DNA from 2 places in the Massilia sp. P2_C2 genome. Region 1 is predicted to be linked to the other one. Evidence: predicted binding sites of a transcription regulator. Region 1 holds the regulator's gene; the other holds the start of a gene.

Region 1 (7,004 bases):
CGAAGTTGGTCACGGAACCGAACAGACGGCCGTCCACGCCGGCTTTCTGGGCGATGGTGACGGTCATGCCGTTCAGCTTGTCGCCCTGGCCTTGAGCGGCAGCCAGTTTCTCGGCAGCTGCTTTTTCCAGTTCGGCGCGCTTGACTTCGAATTCGGCCACGGCAGCCTGCGTTGCGCGGCGGGCCATTTTTTGCGGGATCAGGAAGTTACGTGCGTAACCGTCCTTGACCTTGACGACGTCGCCCAGGTTGCCGACGTTGACGACTTTTTCTAGCAGGATAACTTGCATTTTATTCTCCAGTAATCTGACTATGCTTCGATGTCGTAGCCGACGATTAAGCGTTGTGCAGGTCGGTGTACGGCAGCAGAGCCAGGTAACGGGCGCGCTTGATGGCGGTGTCCACTTGACGCTGGTAGTGCGCCTTGGTACCGGTCAGGCGTGCCGGCATGATCTTGCCGTTTTCCTGGACGAAATCCTTCAGGGTGTCGACGTCTTTGTAGTCAACCTGTTCCACGCCTGCGGCGGTGAAGCGGCAGAATTTCTTGCGCTTGAACAGCGGGTTCTGCTGTTTGCGCTTCTCTTTGAGCTTAGCTTTGTTTTTGTCGAACTTTTTACCGAATGCCATTTTGAGGCTCCTGTATCTATCTATAAACGTGTCCGCAACGCTTATGCGGCGGCACTGAAATCAATGATGTGAAACACCAGGCTTTTGCTGTGACGGCTTTTCCTGGCCAAAAATCCCGTGAAGCGGTACATCGCGCCCAACTCGGCATTGGCAAATCGTCCCGAAATCTCGCCCGCGGCAACCGCGGAAATCTCGAATTCGACCTGCCTGTCGACCCTCGCTTCCGTCTGCGTCGATCCGTGTTGCAGGATGCCGCCCACGATGGGGATGCCGGCCGGGGTGTAGCGCAGGGTGTCGCGTTCCGTGATGCTTGCGACCAGGGACAGCTCGTTCACTTAGCAGTATTAACTAAGGCCCGGTGCTCCCGCGAGATTTAGGCTGCAGCGGCCGGAGCGGCGGCCTGCTCGGCGCGGTGGCTCTTGGCTGCGTCTTCGCGCTGGACCGACTTCATCATCGGCGACGGTGCGGTTTCTGCCTTCTTCATCTTCACGGTCAGGTGACGCAGCACGGCATCATTGAATTTGAATGCGGTTTCCAGCTCGACCAGGGTCTCGTTGTCGCACTCGATGTTCAGGCAGATGTAGTGTGCCTTCGGCAGCTTCTGGATCTGGTAAGCCATTTGACGACGGCCCCAATCTTCGACGCGGTGGATGTTGCCGCCGCGCGAGGTGACCGTGGTCTTGTAGCGTTCGATCATCGCCGGGACCTGCTCGCTCTGGTCCGGGTGGACGATAAACACGATTTCATAATGACGCATGAAACACTCCTTAAGGACGTTTAAACAAATGCCCACCTCGGCGTCAAGACGAGTGTGGGAAGGGAAAGCCCAACATTATAACCGCAAAAACGTCAAGTGCGCCATCTTTGTCGTATGCATCCGGCCACGCCAGCCCCTTTCGGCCCATGGTTTGCCGCAGCGCGAAAGGTTGCGGACGTGCGCCGCGTACCGCAGCGCAAAAAAACTCCGAAATCCCCTTGCGCGCGGCGCAATACTGTACAAAAATACAGTCTGATCCCGTACCAACCAAGACGAACATGCTTAAGCTCACCGCACGGCAAGAACAGATCCTCAACCTGATCAAGGAAGCCATCGACAATACCGGCTTCCCGCCGACCCGCGCCGAAATCGCCCAGGAGCTTGGCTTCCGCTCGGCCAACGCGGCCGAGGAACATCTGCAGGCCCTGGCCCGCAAAGGGGCGATCGAAATCTCCCCGGGCACCTCGCGCGGTATCCGCCTCGTCGGCCAGGCCGCCGAATCCAGGGCCCCGGCCGTGCCGGCCTTCGTGCCGCAGATCCCGCCGAACCTGATGTCGCTGCCGCTCGTCGGCCGCGTTGCCGCAGGCTCGCCGATCCTGGCCCAGGAACATGTCGAAGCGACCTATTCCGTCGATCCGGCCATGTTTTCGAGCAAGCCGGACTTCCTGCTGAAGGTCAGGGGCTGGTCGATGCGCGACGCCGGCATCTGCGACGGCGACTTCCTCGCAGTCAAGAAAGTCGACAATGCGAAGAATGGCCAGATCATCGTCGCCCGCATCGGCGACGAAGTGACGGTCAAGCGCTATCGCAAGACCGGTTCCACGATCGAGCTGCTGCCGGAAAACCCGGATTTCTCCGTGATCACCGTCGATCCGAGCACCGACGAGTTCGCGCTGGAAGGGCTGGCGGTCGGGCTGCTGCGGTCCTGGCATTGAGTTTTCCGTGACCGGTCGCCACCCGGTGGCCGGTGCTGCATCCTGGACCAATTCACTCAGCGCGGATAGACGAAACCAGTGCYGATATCGGTGGGCAGCAGGCGCTTACCATCGCGCACCATCAGGCGCTGTGGCGGCTCGTCGCCGGCCAGGGCACGCCAAATGACGGGCAACGCCTCGCCCTTGCGCAGCAGCTCGTCGCTGCGTTCGAATACGTTGGGGCAACCCGTCGCCGCCAGCAGCGCCTGTACGATGGTCACCTTCCACGCGTCGACACCGGCAGCATTGAACTGGCACACCAGGTAACCGGCGGTCCCGCCATAGCTGTGCACCAGGAGCCCCGGCAGGCCGTCTTTTTCGCCATCGATCACCAGGGTCAGGGCTTGTGGATCGGCGCCGCGCACGGCAACGGCCCGCCGCGCGACCGCAGCCTGCACGCGACGCTTGATCATGGCATGGTCGACCGGCTCGTCCTCGCGCAAGGTCCAGACGCGGGCCGCGATCTGCGACCTGGCGTTATACGCGGCGCGTGCCAAAAACTGGCGCGACGACGACTGCACGACCGCCGTGGACCCGGCCTTGCTGCGCTCCTGGGGCCGCCCCTCGACCTTGTCGACGACTGAGAGGTAAATCCAGGGATCGCCGGACAGCAGGCTTTTTTCCTTGCCCTGTTTGATGGTGATGATGAGCATATGCAGACTTCGTTTTCYGGAGCCGAATGATACAGCAAGGCTTTGTCGTCCCAGGTGTCTTCCGAAAATCGTCCGGGCTACCTGGCGGCGGCCACCCGCGATGCGGCTGCGATCGCGCGCTACCTGAACCCCGCGTCTGGCGAGACCCAACGACGGCCGGCCCATGAACGCCACGTGCCCGCGCTAGCTGCTCGCCCGTCCGCCACACTGGCCTCAACAGGAGGCCAACACATCACTTACTGTCGTCCGGATCCCGCGGCGGCGCGTTCTTGACCATCTCGTTGTGTTCCTTGACGTAGGCCTCGGTGCCCGCGCGCCACGCATCGAAATCGGCGATGACCATCTTGCCCGCGACCTTCGTGTCTTCCGCCAGGCGATCGCCCACTTCCTTCAGGTGCGCGGTCGCCTTGTCCGACTCGTCCTTCGTAAGCAGCTTGGAAATGTCTTCCGGGATACGCTTGGTTAGCGGCAAGGACGAATTCAGGTATTTCACCCAGCGGTTGTGGCAAGCCTCCCAATCCTTCATCTTGCCGCTGTACAGGTCGATTTCCTCGTTGACCTTGGACATGCTCGGGAAACGCGGCGCCGGGCAACGGTATTCGTTCGTGCGCAGGTCGGAGCCGTCGTATTTCGCAATCCAGTAATCGAGGTCGGCGCGGCGCGCTTCGCGCTGCCTGATCAGGTCGAGCGACGCGATGGCGACGGCATTACCCTTCGCGGCCGCCTTCTGGAACCACTGCGCGGCTTTGTCCATGTCGACGGCGCCAGCCTCGCCATAGAAATACATCTCGCCCAGGTGCTGCTGGGCCATCACGTTGCCGGCATTCGCCAGCTTCGTGTATTTCTGCAGGGCTTCCGGATACGCTTTCTTGGCGAACAAGGCGTCCGCTTCGGCGAGCTCGGCGGCGGAGTTGGCGGAGGACACGGCTGCGGCGGCCGGCTTCGCGGCGGCACCTTTCGCAGGCAATTTGGCGCCGGGCTCGGCGGCCAGTACGTCACCACCGCACAGCAGTGCGGCGCAAAACAGTACAGTCTTCATGGGGCGTGCAGTCTACGAATAGATGAATGGCAACAGGACGATCATAACCGCAGCGCCGCGCCCGCTCAACCGGGAAGGCGGCCTCCTTCCCGGCTTTACGCGGCTTTAAGGTTACATCAACCCCGCAGGATCAGCCGTTCAGCGCGGCGCCGAAATCGGCCAGCAGGTCGGCCGTGTCCTCGATGCCCACCGACACGCGGATCAGCGACTCGGCGATGCCCATGCTGGCGCGGCGCTCCGGCCCCATCTCGAAGAAGATCGTGTGCGCGACCGGAATGACGAGCGTGCGCGTGTCGCCGAGGTTGCTGGCGGGGATGCCGACCTTCAGGCGGTTCAGGTAATCGAAGCAGTCGATACCGTCCTTCAGCTCGAAGCTGAACAGCGAACCGTAGGCGCGGAACTGCTCGGACGCCAGCGCGTGCTGAGGGTGCGATGCGAGGCCCGGGTAGTACACGGCCGCGACACGCTCATCGGCTTCCAGCATCCGCGCGAGCGCGAGCGCGTTGGCGCAGGTGCGGTCCATGCGCAGCGCGAGCGTCTCGGCACCGACGGCGATGTGATGCGCCGCTTCCGGCGCCAGCGACGCGCCGAAGTCGCGCAACGCTTTCGCGCGCAGTTGGGCCATGCCCTGCGCGGCCGGCGGCTGGCGGCGGAAGTTGTCGGCGATGTTCGGGAACGCGGACCAGTCGAACACACCGGTGTCCGTCAGCGCGCCGCCGAGAACCATGCCGTGGCCGCCGATCGACTTCGTAAGCGCATTGATGACGAGGCCGGCACCGACGGCCTTCGGACGGAACAGGTAGGGCGTCGTCATCGTGTTGTCGACGACGTACAGGATGCCGCGCGCGCGGCACAGTTCGCCGATGCGGGCCAGGTCGGCGATCTGCGTGCGCGGATTGGCGATCGTCTCGACGAACACGATCCGCGTATTCGGGGTCAAGGCGGCCTCGACGTTGGCGACGTCGGTCGCGTCCACGAACGACACCTCGGTCCCCTGCGCGGCCACCGTGTTCCACAGGCTGTTGGTATTCCCGAACAGGAACGACGACGACACGACGTGGTCGCCCGCGCGCAGCAGCGCCTGCGCGAGCGCGCCGATCGCGGCCATGCCGGTGGCGAAGCACAGCGAGGCGACGCCGTCTTCCATCTTCGTGATCTTGTCTTCCAGCGCGGAGACGGTCGGGTTGCCCTGGCGGCCGTAGCGGAAGCCCGGTTCCTTGCCCTGGAAGACTGAGGCCAGCTGGCGCGCGTCCTTGTAGCCGAAGGCGACCGACGTGTGGATCGGTTTATGCAGGGAATTCTGTTCGATCGGTTTCTGGCGATCGTTGTGCAGGATGGTCGTGGTGAAGCCGTAGGAAGGTTTGTCGCTCATGATCGTTTGAATGATGGCCGGAGATACGTAGGGTGGGCACCCCTGTGCCCACGCGTTATGCCGGCGGACCGCATACGTCACGCGTGGGCACGGGGTGCCCACCCAACGGGATACGAATTATTCGGCGGCGACCGGCGGATTCAGATTCAACTGCGTACGCACCATGTCTTCCGACGACTTGCCGGACGACTTGTGACGCACGCTCTCGAGCTGGTCGAGGTAGGCCGGCGTGACGTCGCCCGTCACGTAGACGCCGTCGAAGCACGACGCTTCCACGTTCGTCAGCGCGGGGTTGACGTCCGAGATCGACTTCTTCAACGCGTCCAGGTCCTGGTAGACGAGGCGGTCGGCCGTGATCTCGAGGCACACTTCCTCGACGGTGCGGCCGTGGGCGATCAGCTCGTCGCGCGTCGGCATGTCGATGCCGTACACGTTCGGGTACAGCACCGGCGGCGCGGCGGAGGCGAAGAAGACCTTGCGGGCGCCCGATTCGCGGGCCATCTGCACGATCTCGCGGCTCGTCGTGCCGCGTACGATCGAGTCGTCCACGAGCAGCACGTTCTTGTCCTTGAACTCGGACGGGATCGCGTTCAGTTTCTGGCGCACCGACTTCCTGCGCATCGCCTGGCCCGGCATGATGAACGTGCGGCCGACGTAGCGGTTCTTGATGAAGCCTTCGCGGTATTCCACGCCCAACTTCAGCGCCAGCTGGATGGCGGCCGGACGCGACGAGTCGGGAATCGGCATCACGACGTCGATCTCTTCGACCGGGATCTCCTTGCGGATCTTCTCGGCCAGGTATTCGCCCATGCGCAGGCGGGTGGCGTACACCGAGGCGCCGTCGATCACGGAGTCCGGACGGGCCAGGTAGACGTATTCGAACGCGCACGGATTCAGCGACGGATTCTCGGCGCACTGGCGCGTGTGCAGCTGGCTGTCGGCATCGACCCAGACGGCTTCGCCCGGCGCGATGTCGCGCACGAAGCGGAAGCCCAGGCCTTCCAGCGCGACGGATTCGCTGGCGAGCAGGTATTCGGGGCCGTTCTCGGTCTCGTTGATGCCGAGGCACAGCGGACGGATACCGAACGGATCGCGGAACGCGAGCAGGCCGTGGCCGGCGATCTGGGCGATGACGGCATACGCACCGCGCACGCGGCGGTGGACTTGCGCGACGGCCTTGAACACGGCGTCCGGCGCCAGGGAATAGCCGTCGGCCGCCTGCGCGATTTCGTGGGCCAGCACGTTCAGCAGCACTTCCGAGTCGGAATTCGTGTTGACGTGGCGGCGGTCGTTGCGGAACAGCTCTTCCTTCAGCTGCGCCTGGTTCGTGAGGTTGCCGTTGTGCGCCAGCGTGATGCCGAACGGCGCATTCACGTAGAACGGCTGCGCTTCCTCTTCGCTCGACGAACCGGCGGTCGGATAGCGGCAGTGGCCGATGCCGGAATTGCCTTGCAGCGAGCGCATATTACGCGTGCGGAAGACGTCACGCACGAGGCCGTTGGCCTTGTACATCGAGAACATGCTGCTGTGATTGGTTGCAATCCCCGCCGCATCCTGACCGCGATGCTGCAGCAGCAACAAAG
Region 2 (7,004 bases), on a different contig from region 1:
AACCTGACGGCCGTGCTCGACAGCAAGTCGTGGACCCTGCCGCCGCTGTTCCAGTGGCTGCAGCAGCACGGCGGCGTGGCCGACGCCGAGATGCACCGCGTGTTCAACTGCGGCATCGGCATGACCGTGATCGTCTCGAAGGAAAACGCGGACGCGGCCGAAGCCCAGCTGAAGGCAGCTGGCGAGACCGTCTACCGCATCGGCGAGATCCGCGCGCGCGGCGAAGGCCAGGCGCAGACGATTGTCGAATAAGCCTACCGCTTGCTGAGCAGTAGGGTGGGCACCCCGTGCCCACGCGGATGTATGCGGATTGCAAACGTCCGCGTGGGCGGAGGCCGCCCACCCTACATGGATAACGGGGCGCCGCGGCGCCCCGTTATCATTCCGGCGCCCGGATATGCTCCACCAGCCCCCGGCTCGCGCGCGGCGGCGGCGCCGTCACGAGGCTCACCAGCACGAGTCCCACCGCACCGGCAGGTACGCCGAACACGCCGGCCGAGATGGGCGCGATGTGGAACCAGACGCCCTCCAGGCTGCCGCCCAGCATCGGATTCGTGTGCAGCATGTAGTACGTGCACACGAGGAATCCGGTCGCCATGCCCGCGATCGCGCCCGCGAAATTGGCGCGCTTCCAGAACACGCCCGCGACCAGCGCCGGGAACATCGTCGATCCCGCGAGCGAGAACGCGGCGCCGACGAGCGACAGGATGTCGGCCGGCTTCTGCGACGCCACATAGGCGGCGATGAAGGCGACCGCCAGCAGCAGCAGCTTCGAGATCGTCACGCGCTTCTGCGTCGAGGCGCCCGGGTCGACGATCTTGAAATAGATGTCGTGCGACAGCGCGTTCGAGATCGCCAGCAGCAGGCCGTCCGCCGTGGACAGCGCCGCCGCCAGGCCGCCGGCCGCGACGAGGCCCGAGATCACGTACGGCAGCCCGCCGATCTCGGGCGTGGCCAGGGTGAGCACGTCGCCGTCGATCGCGACCTCGGCCAGCTGCACGATGCCGTCGCCGTTGACGTCGACGATGCTGATCAACGGGTTCGACTTGTCGACGTTGGCCCAGTACGAGACCCAGGTCGGCAGCGTATCGTAGCTGGTGCCGACGACGGCCGTATAGATGTCGTACTTGGCGAGCACGGCCAGCGCCGGCATCGTCAGGTAGATCAGCAGGATGAAGAACAGCGTCCAGAACACCGATACGCGCGTCTCGTGCACCGACGGCGTCGTGTAGGCGCGCATCAGGATGTGCGGCAGGGCGGCCGTGCCGAACATCAGGCAGAACACGAGGGCGAGGAAGTTGTTGCGGCGGATGTCGGATTGCTGCCGGGTCTTGCCGGGGAACGGTTCCGCGTGCGGCTCGGGCGGCTGGGCGCGCGCCAGGTTGGCGGCGCGCAGGTCGCCCCACACGTGCGCGGCTTCTTCCGCCGTGCGCGGATAGTCCAGCAGCGCGCGCTCGGCGCTTCTGACCTCGCCCAGCGGCGCGTTGCGGCCGCGCGCCGCGTCCAGGCGGCGCTGCGCCGCGATCTTGCCCGCTTCCCAGGAATGGGGCAGGTCGGCCACGCGCGCGCCGTATTCGTCGGCGCGGGCGCGAAAAACGGCGCGCACCTGGGCTTCGCGCGGGTCCGCCGCCAGCTGGGCCTCGCGCTTGGCCAGCTTGGGCAGCACGGAGCCGTACGCGACCTGCGGCACCGGATTGCCGGCGAATTTTGCGGACAGCCAGATCGTCGGGATCAGGAAGGCGACGAGGATGATGATGTATTGCGCCACCTGCGTCCACGTGATGGCGCGCATTCCGCCGAGGAACGAGCACACGAGGATACTGGCCAGGCCGAGGAAGATGCCGACCGAGAAATCGACGCCCGTGAAGCGCGACGCGATCAGGCCCACGGCGTAGATCTGCGCGACGACGTACGTGAACGAGACGATGATGGTGGCGCCCACGGCCAGTGCGCGCACGAGGTTGCCGCGCCGCGCATCGTCGCCTTCACCGTCGCCGCCGTAGCGCGCCGCGAGGAAGTCGGGGATCGTGTACTGGGCGAAGCGGCGCAGATAGGGCGCGATCAGCAGCGCGACGAGGCAGTAGCCGCCCGTCCAGCCCATCACGTAGGCGAGGGCGTCGAAGCCGTGCAGGTACAAGGTGCCGGCGAGGCTGATGAAGCTGGCCGCCGAGATCCAGTCGGCCGCCGTCGCCATGCCGTTGAACAGCGCCGGCACCCTGCGTCCCGCCACGTAGTACTCGGACACGTTCGACGTGCGGCTGACGACGCCGATGATCGCGTACAGGACGATCGTCGCAAACATGTACAGGTGCCCGATCCACTGGCGCGGCATCCCTTCGTTTTCCAGGATCGCGAGCGCGCCGAGGAACAGGCCGAAGCACAGCGTGAACCACAGGTAGTAGCGCGCCAGGCGGTGGAAATAGCTGCGCGTCTTCGCCTTCGTGGAGGTTGCAGTGGGTGGAGCGGCGCCCGTCATGGCCGTTCCTCCAGCATGCGTATGAAATCGCGGTCGAGGATGCGCATGCGCCAGGCGTACGCGCCGATGATGCACAGATAGGTCAGCGACGCACCCTGGGCCGCGAGGTAGAACGACAGCTGCCAGCCGAACACGGACAGGTGCGCGAGGTCGCGCGCGAAGAACACGGTGCAGAAGGTCGTGGCCAGCCATAGTGCGAGCAGCAGCGCGACCAGGCGGCGCGCGCGCGCCCAGTGCGCGGCGCGTGCGGCATAGACCCGCTGCAGGCGGTCGGGTTGGGGATCAGAGGAAGAGGCGGTCGCGGTCGGCATCGGGTACGAGCGTGGCGGATGGCGGGAAGGTCAGCCGGAACAGGCTGCCCGGGAATTTTTTGTGCGTGCTGCGCGGGTTGTTGAAGATCTCGATCCCGGCGCCGTGCTGCTGCGCGATCTCGCGCACGATGGCGAGGCCCAGGCCGGAACCGGACGCGCTCGAACCGAGGATGCGGTAGAAGCGCTCGAACACGCGGTGGCGCTCGGATGGCGCGATGCCGGGGCCGGTGTCCTCGACTTCCAGCAGGGCCTGGTCGCCGTGGCCGATATTCGTTCCGCGCACGCGCACGGTGACGCTGCCCTGGGGCGGCGTGTAGCGCAGCGCGTTGTCGATCAGGTTCGACAACAGCTCGCGCAGCATCATCGCATTGCCGGCGATTTCCGGCGGGTGGCCGATGACTTCGTAGCCGAGGTCGATCTCGTGCGCGAACGAGGCCTGCACCCAGTCCTGCACGACGTCGCGTGCCAGAGCCGCGAGGTCGAGCGGTGCCAGCGCCAGGCCGGCGTGCGGCTGGTTCTCGGCACGGGCCAGCGCCAGCAGCTGGTTCACGAGGCGCGTGGCCGATTCCGAACTCTTGGCCAGCTGTTCCAGCGAGCGGTGGATCTCGTTCGGATCGACCTGGCGCAGCGCGAGTTCCGACTGCATGCGCATGCCCGCCAGCGGCGTCTTCATCTGGTGCGCGGCGTCGGCGATGAAGCGCTTCTGCGCGGCGATCGTGTGTGCCAGGCGCGCCAGCATGTCGTTCAACGAGCCGACCAGCGGCGAGATCTCTTCCGGCACCTGGCGCGAATCGATCGGCGACAGATCGTCCGGCGGGCGCGCCCGGATGCGTTCCTGCAGCTGTGCCAGCGGCGACAGCCCGCGCGACAGGGCGAACCAGACGAGGGCCAGGATCACGGGCAGGATGATGAACTGCGGCAGGATCACGCCCTTGATGATCTCGTTGGCCAGCTGCGCCCGTTTTTCCAGCGTCTCCGCCACCTGCACGAGGGCGAGGCGCGGATCCTCGCTGGCGTCCAGCAGCGGCTGCAGGTTGACCCAGGCATAGGCGACGCGCACCGGCGTGCCGTGCAGGCTCTCGGTGCGGAAATGCACGCGGCCGCTGCGTTCGGCGTCGTCGGCGTTCGGCAGCGGCAGGTCGCGGTCGCCGTCGACGATCTCGCCGCGCGGGCCGCTGATCTGGAAATACACGCTGTCGACGTCGTCGGCGCGCAGGATGTCGCGCGCGGTGCCGGGCAGGCGCGCGACCACTTTACCGTCCACTTCCTTCACCTGCTGCGCGAGCACGGTGACGCTGTCCTCCAGCGCGTGGTCGAACGGCTGGTTCGCGATCGACTTCGCGACGAGGTAGGTGATCGCGATGCTCATCGGCCACAGCAGCAGCAGCGGCGCCAGCATCCAGTCGAGGATCTCGCCGAACAGCGAGTGCTGGATGCTTTCTTCCGGCTCGGGTTGCGCCGGGACGTACAGCGGTTCGAGCGGCTCCGGGACCGGCAGCGGATCGGACGACGGATCCGGCCCGGCGGCGCGCTGCCTGAATCGTTTCACTTGTGGCTGCTGGCCGAATCCGCGCTCTTGCGGGCGCCGTCGCGGACATTGTCACGCGGACTGTCCGAATAGCGTTCGAGGCAGTAACCGAGGCCGCGCACGGTGGCGATGCGGATGCCGCCCGTCTCGATCTTCTTGCGCAGGCGGTGCACGTAGACTTCGATGGCGTTGTTCGACACTTCCTCGCCCCATTCGCACAGGTGGTCGACCAGCTGCTCCTTGGAGACGAGGCGCCCGGTGCGCGCGAGCAGGATCTCCAGCAGGCCCAGCTCGCGCGCGGACAGGTCGAGCATCTGGTCGTTGATGTAGGCGCTGCGGCCGACCTGGTCGTACACGAGCGGGCCGTGGCGGATCACGGTGGAGCCGCCGCCCTGGCCGCGGCGGGTGAGGGCGCGCACGCGCGCTTCCAGCTCGGACAGGGCGAACGGCTTGGGCATGTAGTCGTCGGCGCCGGCGTCGAGGCCGCCCACGCGCTGCTCGATGGAGTCGGCCGCGGTGAGGATCAGCACGGGCAGCAGCGAGCCGCGCGCGCGCAGGCGGCGCAGCACGTCCAGGCCGGAGAGGCGGGGCAGGCCGAGATCGAGGATCAGGAGGTCGAATTCCTGGGTGGACAGTGCCGTGTCGGCGTCCTGGCCGTTCTTCACGCAGTCGATCGCGTAGCCGGACTGGCGCAACGAGCGCGTCAATCCGTCAGCGAGCACGCTGTCATCTTCGGCAAGTAAAATACGCATCACACTCTCCCGGTTTTCATCTTTGGACGTTGTTGTTTCGTATATTGTGTTGGATATTGCGTAACAAGTCGAATCGGTCAACGGAATGTCACACGACTGTAAATAGCGCTTGCCAAAACCACTGGATTTTTATACAGTACTTCTTATTGAAATCGCGCGAGCGGCCCACACCTTGGTTCACTCTAGGACAGAAAGAAAGTTATGGACGACAAGAAATCCGCAGTAAACGCATCCGAGAAGGGCAAAGCGCTGGCAGCGGCCCTCGCACAGATCGAAAAGCAATTTGGTAAAGGCTCGGTGATGCGCATGGACGCCAACGCGCCCGTCGAGGAGGTGCAAACCGTCTCGACCGGCTCGCTGGGCCTGGACATCGCTCTCGGCGTCGGCGGCCTGCCGCGCGGCCGTATCGTCGAGATCTACGGTCCTGAATCGTCGGGCAAGACGACGCTGACCCTGCAGACCATCGCCCAGATGCAGAAGATGGGTGGTACCTGCGCGTTCATCGACGCCGAACACGCCCTCGACGTGACCTATGCGCAAAAGCTGGGCATCAAGCTGGACGAGCTGCTGATCTCGCAGCCGGACACCGGTGAACAGGCGCTGGAAATCACGGACGCCCTCGTGCGCTCGGGCAGTGTCGACATGGTGGTCATCGACTCGGTGGCGGCACTGACGCCGCGCGCCGAGATCGAAGGCGACATGGGCGATTCCCTGCCGGGCCTGCAGGCCCGCCTGATGTCGCAGGCGCTGCGCAAGCTGACCGCATCGATCAACCGTACGAACACCCTGGTGATCTTCATTAACCAGATCCGTATGAAGATCGGCGTCATGTTCGGCAGCCCGGAAACGACGACCGGCGGTAACGCGCTGAAGTTCTACGCCTCCGTGCGCCTGGACATCCGCCGTACCGGCTCGATCAAGACCGGCGACGAGGTGATCGGTAACGAAACCAAGGTCAAGGTTGTCAAGAACAAGATCGCGCCGCCGTTCAAGGAAGCGCACTTCGACATCCTGTACGGCGAAGGCACGTCGCGCGAAGGCGAGATCATCGACCTGGGCGTGGACAACAAGATCGTCGAGAAGTCGGGTTCGTGGTACAGCTATAACGGCGAACGCATCGGCCAGGGCAAGGACAATGCCCGTATCTTCCTGAAAGAGCGCCCAGCCCTGGCACGCGAGATCGAAAACAAGGTCCGCGCCGCCCTCGGCGTGCGTGAACTGCCGCCGGCCCCGGCCGGTGACGGTGCCGCCCAGCTGGCAGCCGTTGGCGACGACGAGTAATCGTTGGTGCAGGGTTGGGCAACTGAGCCGGCAACTGGGAGGTTGCGCGCATGAGGCAACCTCTCAGCCTGAAGGCCCGCGCGTTGAAGTATCTGTCGACGCGCGAGCACAGCCGGCTCGAACTGGGCCGCAAGCTGGCCCGGTATGCCGAGGAGGGCGACGACGTCGAAGCCCTCCTCGATTTCCTCGAAAAGAACAACTGGCTGTCGCAGGAGCGTTTTGCCGAATCGCTCGTGCACCGGCGTGCCGGTCGCTACGGCAACAGCCGCGTGCTCTCCGAACTGCAGCAGCACGGCGTCAAGGGCGACGCCCTCGACGAGCTGAAGTCCGGGCTGAAGGAATCCGAAACCGCACGGGCCCGTGAAGTCTGGCGCCGTAAATTCGGCAGGGTGCCGCAGGATGCCGAAGAGCGCAGTAAACAAATGCGGTTCCTGCTGCAGCGCGGTTTTTCCCAAAGCGCGGTACGCGCCGCGCTCAAGGGTGGTGGTGACGACGAGGACGACATCGTCTGATGCTGGCTGGTGCCGAAGGCGCGCCGACCGTCATCCGTTCATCCGATCTTCGAGGCTGTGACGGCCGACTGATCTCATCATTGTGAATATCCGACTGTCGCCGTGTTTATGACAGTCCAGCTGCGCCAACATGGTGCAAATTTG

Evidence for each region. The regulator LexA, encoded in region 1, represses DNA repair genes until DNA is damaged. The targets are predictions, from matches to a motif close to ACTGTATNNNNATACAGT.
Region 2: a site for LexA is predicted at 5,188-5,205, ahead of recA (recombinase RecA). Genes of this name have one in related genera too.

Annotation. Positions count from the first base shown of each region.
Region 1 is NZ_JBFUDR010000038.1:13,872-20,875, forward strand. Features, by position in the region: gene rplI (50S ribosomal protein L9) at 1-289, opposite strand, end outside; gene rpsR (30S ribosomal protein S18) at 336-626, opposite strand; gene priB (primosomal replication protein N) at 668-961, opposite strand; gene rpsF (30S ribosomal protein S6) at 1,000-1,383, opposite strand; gene lexA (transcriptional repressor LexA) at 1,662-2,318, shown strand; gene AC1DYX_RS07035 (class I SAM-dependent rRNA methyltransferase) at 2,375-3,010, opposite strand; gene AC1DYX_RS07040 (tetratricopeptide repeat protein) at 3,243-4,049, opposite strand; gene AC1DYX_RS07045 (cystathionine gamma-synthase family protein) at 4,180-5,421, opposite strand; gene purF (amidophosphoribosyltransferase) at 5,539-7,004, opposite strand, start outside.
Region 2 is NZ_JBFUDR010000002.1:52,497-59,500, forward strand. Features, by position in the region: gene purM (phosphoribosylformylglycinamidine cyclo-ligase) at 1-252, shown strand, start outside; gene AC1DYX_RS00665 (sodium:solute symporter family protein) at 380-2,476, opposite strand; gene AC1DYX_RS00670 (DUF4212 domain-containing protein) at 2,473-2,787, opposite strand; gene AC1DYX_RS00675 (sensor histidine kinase N-terminal domain-containing protein) at 2,759-4,285, opposite strand; gene AC1DYX_RS00680 (response regulator) at 4,333-5,067, opposite strand; gene recA (recombinase RecA) at 5,269-6,348, shown strand; gene recX (recombination regulator RecX) at 6,399-6,860, shown strand.